Regions from separate parts of the Aedoeadaptatus acetigenes genome, predicted to be linked through region 2. Evidence: predicted binding sites of a transcription regulator. Region 2 holds the regulator's gene; the other holds the start of a gene.
What was found. Region 2 encodes HrcA, which represses chaperone genes, less so after heat shock. Its sites were predicted from a motif close to ATTAGCACTCNATANTATNGAGTGCTAAT; they were not measured.

Region 1 (3,419 bases), on a different contig from region 2:
GGTCATGAGGGTGTTGATTTGGTATTGAATGGTTTGTACGCCCGATTTAATTTCCCGCTTCGTGCGATTCCAGGCCACTTTTTCCGCCATGGCCATGTCGGCTTTTTCCATGCCGTAAATGTCCAGCTGCTCGGAAATGGAGGCGCTTAAGTATTTTTCGTAGCTTCGGCGCACATAGGGGGCCAAAATGCGGTCGATGCCGTTAATGGATTGGCCGCCGAATTGGCCGGAAGCTACTTGGGCGATGATTTGTGTCGTAATGGTGCAGGCCGTTTGGAAACTCTTCGGCGATTCGATCATCTTGCCGTTGACCACCGTGCCGTTTTTCAGCATGTCTTCCAGATTGATCAAACAGCAGTTGAACATGGGCTGAATGTAATAGTCCATGTCGTGGACGTGAATGGCGCCGGAGTCGTGGGCCGTGACGATGTCTGTGGGAAGAATCCGGCGGCGTGCGATGTCTTTGGAGACTTCCCCGGCGATGAGATCCCGTTGGGTGGAGACCACCACGGCGTTTTTATTGGAGTTTTCATCCATTAAATCCGCATCGGAATAGGTCAAAAGGCTTTCGATGGAGGAGTCGGTGGAGTTGTTTTCCCGCTTAAAGGATTGCACAGAACGGTAGGACTCGTAGGCCTTGGCCGTGGCGATGTTGTTTTTTTCGATTAATTTTTCGAAGACCCGCTTTTCTACCTGAAGCACGGTGGAAGACAGCTCTTCCCTTAAAATTTCTTCTTCGATTTCTTTCGCTACCATGTCCGCCTGATTTTCCACGAAATAGCCCGTGGGCGAGTGCATGGCCTTTTCGATGGCGACGACGATTTTCGATCCGTCGAAATCCACGGACTCGCCGTTGCGCTTAATAATCCTTAAATTGCTCATTCCATTCCTCCGAATAATACAAAATGTCTATTACTTAACCCCTGCGGGTGTTTCTTACGTTTCGCGGGCACTGTTGTCCCAAGCGAGACGATTATACTACATATGGGAGACAAAAGGAAGATGTTTGGGAAAATTATCTATATATAGTGTCTACTTGAGAATGCGAAAAGGGACGTGCAATTGCCTGAAACCCGACGGTTGGGAGAAATAATCCGCGGATATGGTTTACAAGTTTTAAAATTGTGGTATCATAATAGAGGAACTGGCACTCGACATACGCAAGTGCTAATATCATTTCAGGAGGCACATCATGACCATTAAACCATTAGGTGAACGTGTTGTAATTCAAAAAATAGAAAAAGAAAACGTCACGGCCAGCGGCCTCGTCTTGCCCGATACGGCAAAAGAGGAATCCAATGTGGCCACGGTCATCGCCGTGAGCGAGGAATTAAAAAATTCCGAAGACATTCACTGCGACGTCGTCGAAGGGGACAAAGTCATCTACAGTAAATACGCAGGCAGCGAAGTGGAAATGGACGGAGAAACCGTCATCGTCTTAAAATACCAAGACCTGTTGGCAAAATTAAACTAAGTAAAAGAAAGTAGGAGATATTATGGCAAAAGAATTAAAATTCAGCGCAGACGCCCGGGAAGGTCTCGTCGGCGGCATTAACAAATTAGCGGACACAGTGAAAGTCACCTTGGGGCCCAAGGGCAGAAATGTCGTATTAGATAAGGAATTCGGCGCTCCCCTCATTACCAACGACGGGGTGACCATCGCCCGTGAAATCGAATTGGAAGATCGCTTCGAAAACATGGGGGCACAACTGGTAAAAGAAGTCGCCACCAAGACCAACGACGTAGCCGGCGACGGCACCACCACCGCCACCCTGCTCGCCCAAGCCATTATTCGCGAAGGCTTAAAGAACCTGGCCGCAGGCGCCAATCCCATGGTCCTTCAAAAGGGCATTAAAAAGGCCGTGGACGCCATTGTGGAAGAATTAAAGAAATTCTCCGTCCCCGTGGATAATTCCGATGCCATCGCAAGTGTGGCCGCCATTTCCGCCGCCGACGAACGCATCGGCGAACTGATCGCCGAAGCCATGGAAAAAGTAGGCAAAGACGGCGTCATCACCGTGGAAGAAAGCCGCTCCATGGGCACCCAATTGGATGTCGTTGAAGGGATGCAATTCGACCGCGGCTACCTGAGCCCCTACATGGTCACCGATCCCGAAAAACGCGTCGCCGAATTGGACGATCCCTATATCTTAATTACGGATAAGAAGATCAGCAACATTCAAGACATTCTTCCCGTCTTGGAACAAGTGCTTCAAGAATCCCGCCCCGTCCTCTTAATCGCCGACGACATCGAAGGGGAAGCATTGGCAACCTTGGTGGTCAACAAACTTCGCGGCACCTTAAATGTGGTAGGCGTCAAGGCACCGGGCTACGGCGACAGAAGAAAAGACATGCTCCAAGACATCGCCATCTTAACCGGCGGCACGGTGATCACCGAAGACTTGGGCTTGGACATTAAAGAAGCCACCGTGGACATGCTGGGCCGTGCACAAAAAGTCCGCGTGGAAAAAGACAAGACCGTCATCGTCAGCGGCGCCGGCGAACGCAGCGCCATCGACGAACGCATCGGCCAAATTCGCGCCCAAGTGGAAGAAACGGAAAGCGAATTCGACCGGGAAAAATTACAAGAACGCCTGGCGAAACTCTCCGGCGGCGTGGCCGTCATCCAAGTGGGTGCGGCCACTGAAATCGAACTCAAAGAACGCAAGCTCCGCATCGAAGACGCCTTGGCAGCCACTCGCGCAGCCGTAGAAGAAGGCATCGTTCCCGGCGGCGGCGTGGTCCTCGTAGACTGCATCAGCTGCGTGGAAGCTTTGGCCGAAGCGGGCGAAGGCGACGAAAAGACCGGCATGATGATTATTCTCCGCGCACTGGAAGAGCCCCTTCGTCAAATCGCGGAAAACGCCGGTGCCGAAGGCTCCGTCATCGTGGAACACGTCAAGGGCGAAAAACCCGGCGTCGGCTACGATGCTTACAACGGCAAATACGTGAACATGATCGAAGAAGGCATCGTGGATCCCACGAAGGTTACGAGAAGCGCCCTGCAAAATGCAGCCAGCGTAGCCAGCATGCTGCTCACCACCGAAGCGGCCGTGGCCAATATTAAAGAAGACATGCCCGACCTCGGCGCAGCCGGCATGGGCGGCGGCATGGGCATGATGTAATCAATAAAATCTCAAAAATCCCTTTACCTGCGCGGTAAGGGGATTTTTTATAGAAAAGACATTTTCCCTTTTTCTGAAATCCTATAAAAAGCATAGGCAATCGCGCGCCGCGGTGGAGATAAAGGGCGGGACGTGATAAAATAGAGTGGATTAAATATAGAAATGGAGAAAGAACAAATGAACAAAAACTATATGGTAAACGAAATTAAGAATGAAATGAAAACCTGTATCGACGGCATTAACGGCGACAATCTCTTTGAACGCCGAAGCCGCGTGGAAAAGCTCTTCGATTTA
Region 2 (3,419 bases):
GGAGTCCGTGTCCTTATCTTCGCCGTAAGCGAGGGCAGCTGCCGTGGGTTCGTTTACGATACGTTTGACATCGAGTCCGGCGATGCGTCCGGCGTCTTTCGTCGCTTGACGTTGGGCGTCGGTAAAGTAGGCCGGCACGGTGATGACCGCTTCGGTAATGGTTTCACCTAAATAACTTTCGGCGTCGGATTTTAATTTTTGTAAAATCATGGCCGAGATTTCTTGAGGCGAGTAATCTTTGCCGTCGATGGTGACCTTGTGATCGCTGCCCATGTGGCGCTTAATGGATGCCACGGTTCTGTCCGGGTTCGTAATGGCTTGGCGCTTCGCCGTTTCGCCGACGAGGCGTTCGCCGTCTTTGGTGAAAGCCACGATGGACGGGGTGGTCCGGTTGCCTTCGATGTTGGGGATAATCGTCGATTGGCCGCCTTCCATAACTGCGACGGCGGAGTTCGTTGTACCTAAGTCAATACCAATAATTTTTGCCATATTCATTTCCTCCTGAATGTACGTGTTTTCTAAGTGTACCTTTGTTAATCTATATTATTTTGAGACCTTCACCATGGCCGGTCGAATGACGCGGTCTTTCAGTTTGTAGCCCTTTTGCAAAACGTCGATGACCACATCGGCTTCGACGCCTTCTTTTTCTTCGATCATGACGGCGTGATGCAGATTCGGGTCGAAGGGCGCGTTCAGCGCGTCGATTTCCACGATGTCGTTTTTCGCCAGTTCGTCTCGGAACTGATCGGCGATCATCTTCATGCCTTCGTAAAACTTTTCGTCTTTCACATCGTCTGTGGCCAGCGCCCGTTCGAAATTGTCCAGAATGGGCAGAATGTCCAGGGCCAATTTTCCCATGCCCAAGAGATGCATTTGCTGCTTTTCTTCGCCGCTGCGCCGGCGGAAATTGCTGTAATCCGCCTGCAGGCGCAGATAGCGTTCTTCCAGCTCCGCGATGCGCTCGTCTTTTTCCGACGCATCTTCCGCCACTTCATTTTCAGTTGCTTCGGTCGCTTCGGTCTCTTCGGTTTGTTTCATTTCTTCTTCCGTCGGATCCATGTCCTTCGGCATGTCGTTATTATTTACTACCACTTCTCACCTCAACGTTCTTTTCCCAAGTCGCCTCGACAGTGCGTCGGTAAATGCCATGAGGGAATTCGCCGACTTTCTATAGTTCATCCGCACGGGACCGATTAAGGCGATTGCGCCCCAATCCGTGCCGTTCATGGGATAGATACGACTAATTAAACTGTTGTTCTGCATGCTCTTTTCCGTGTTCTCCGAGCCGATGCGAAAGCGAATGGCTTCGTCGCTCGGCAGGGGATGAAAAAGCCGCAATAGATTCGCCTTGTCCCGGACGTAATCCAGCATGGATTTCATGCGCCCCGGATCTTGAAATTCTTCGTAGCGAAACAAATGGCCCACGCCGCTTATGACCACGTCCACCTCTTCCACCGCGTGGATGACGCGGGAGAGGATCTCAGTGATTTGAAGGACGAAGGATTCGTAGCGCACGAGTTCTCCGGAGAGAACGAATTTCACTCCGTCGATGGCATCGAAGGGCGTGCCCACGAAGGCATCGGATAGGACGCCTGCGACGTAGCGCAGCTCTTCTTCGTCGACGCCGAAACCTAAGTCGATCATGCGTTTGACGACGACACCGCGGTCGCCGACGATGAGTAGCATGACCATGTGGTCGTTCACGGGAATTAAGTCCAAATACTTCAGCCTTCGATCGCTTTTTCTCGGCACCATCATCAGCGCCAAGTTTTCCGTGTGATCGGCCAGGGCTTCCACGGCGGTGGAATAAAAATCCTCAGAGCCGTAGAGCTCCATGGGCATGGCCTCCTCGAAATGGGTCACGAGGGATTTCGGAGAATCGATCTCGGGAATCAATTCGTCTACATAAAATCGATAAGCGCCTTCGGACGGAATGCGCCCGGCGGAAGTGTGGGGCTTTTCTAAAAGGCCCAAGGCTTCCAAATCGCTCATTTCGTTCCGTATGGTCGCCGAGGATACGGCGAGGGTCGGGGATTTCGAAATGGTGCGACTGCCTACGGGCACCGGGGAGGCGATGTAGGACTCGATAATTAGGTTTAAAATATCTGTCTTTCTCTTGTCCAACATAACCTCCTTTCCATATTAGCACTTGTGCTTATTGAGTGCCAATCGCTTATGGTTTAAGTATACCACGGTTTTAGCACTTGTCAAGGGCGATTGCTAAAAATAAAAAAGATTCTCCTTTCGAAGGCTCCATTCAGGAATTAGTAAAATAATCTAAAGCTTTGATGTTCGCCGGATCGGGACTTTTTAATTGCCGGCGGCAGGTTTAAGTGATTTCAAAACAAAACGACCACACCAGGGCATTCTTTTACCCTGATGTGGTCATTTTTGTTCTCTCTCATAGGAAGACGCTACGCACCATGCTTCCATGTTTCATGGATGCTTCTTAATCTTTCATGAAATTGTCGGAAGCGTTTATAATACTCATGCTTTGGAATGCAAAAAAACAAAGTTAAAAAGCGAGATGGATATCTGTGCCAAGATAATTGAAGACCTTATCCGCCAAAATGCTGCCATTCCGCAAGACCAGAGAGAGTACCAAGCAAAGTATGAAGATCCGAAACGCTTCTACGATGAAAAACAGGCGGCCTTAGCGAAGGTCGAAGGAAAGCTCAAAAAGATGCACGCGACCAAAGCCGATGTCAAATTTTGCCTGAAACAGCTGCAAAAACAAGATACGCTTCTGCAAGCATTCAATGCACAAAGCTTCTGCGCCCTCGTAAATCACATCACGGCATTCAGCAAAGAAGATATCTGCATAACCTTCAGAAACGGCAGCGAGATTTGCTCTTAGCCGCCGTTATTTCATCATCTGCTCAAAATAAGAAATGAGCTTATGATATTCTGCCGTCTGTAAATCAAATTTCTCATATCCATCTTGTTTGATCAGAAGGACCGTCCGGCAGACTTTCAGTAATAGTTCGATGTCATGTGTAATAATCATTGTCGGGCGACCTTTGGCAAGTTCAAAGATAAGCTCGGCGATTTTATCCATGTGCATGTAATCCAAACCGCTGGTCGGCTCATCCAAAATAAGAATTTGCTTTTCACTCAAAAAAGCATTGGCGAGAGCCAGCCTTTGCTTTTGCCCGCCGGATAAGTTTTGCGGATGCTCGCTGCGTTTATTCCAAAGATCAATATGCTTAATGATCCAAGAGACCTCTGCCAAATAAGCATCGCTTATTTTTTTGCCGTTCGCGAGCGCCTCGTTTTCTACGGTATCAAAAAACAGCTGATAATCTGCATCCTGCATCATGTAGTAGGCATTCTTCAGCCGTTCTCGCTGAGTTTTTCCCCATGAAATATCTTGCTTCTTGCCGGCAAGTCCGCAGAGAACACGACCTAAACTGCTTTTT

Region 1: a site for HrcA is predicted at 1,144-1,172, ahead of OCV31_RS06845 (co-chaperone GroES). Genes of this name have one in related genera too.

The regions. Positions count from the first base shown of each region.
Region 1 is NZ_JAOQJD010000010.1:69,672-73,090, reverse strand. It holds gene nrdD (anaerobic ribonucleoside-triphosphate reductase) at 1-882, opposite strand, end outside; gene OCV31_RS06845 (co-chaperone GroES) at 1,193-1,474, shown strand; gene groL (chaperonin GroEL) at 1,497-3,125, shown strand; gene OCV31_RS06835 (hypothetical protein) at 3,303-3,419, shown strand, end outside.
Region 2 is NZ_JAOQJD010000014.1:32,731-36,149, reverse strand. It holds gene dnaK (molecular chaperone DnaK) at 1-489, opposite strand, end outside; gene grpE (nucleotide exchange factor GrpE) at 544-1,092, opposite strand; gene hrcA (heat-inducible transcriptional repressor HrcA) at 1,096-2,124, opposite strand; gene OCV31_RS08120 (hypothetical protein) at 2,432-2,857, shown strand; gene OCV31_RS08115 (ABC transporter ATP-binding protein) at 2,864-3,419, opposite strand, start outside.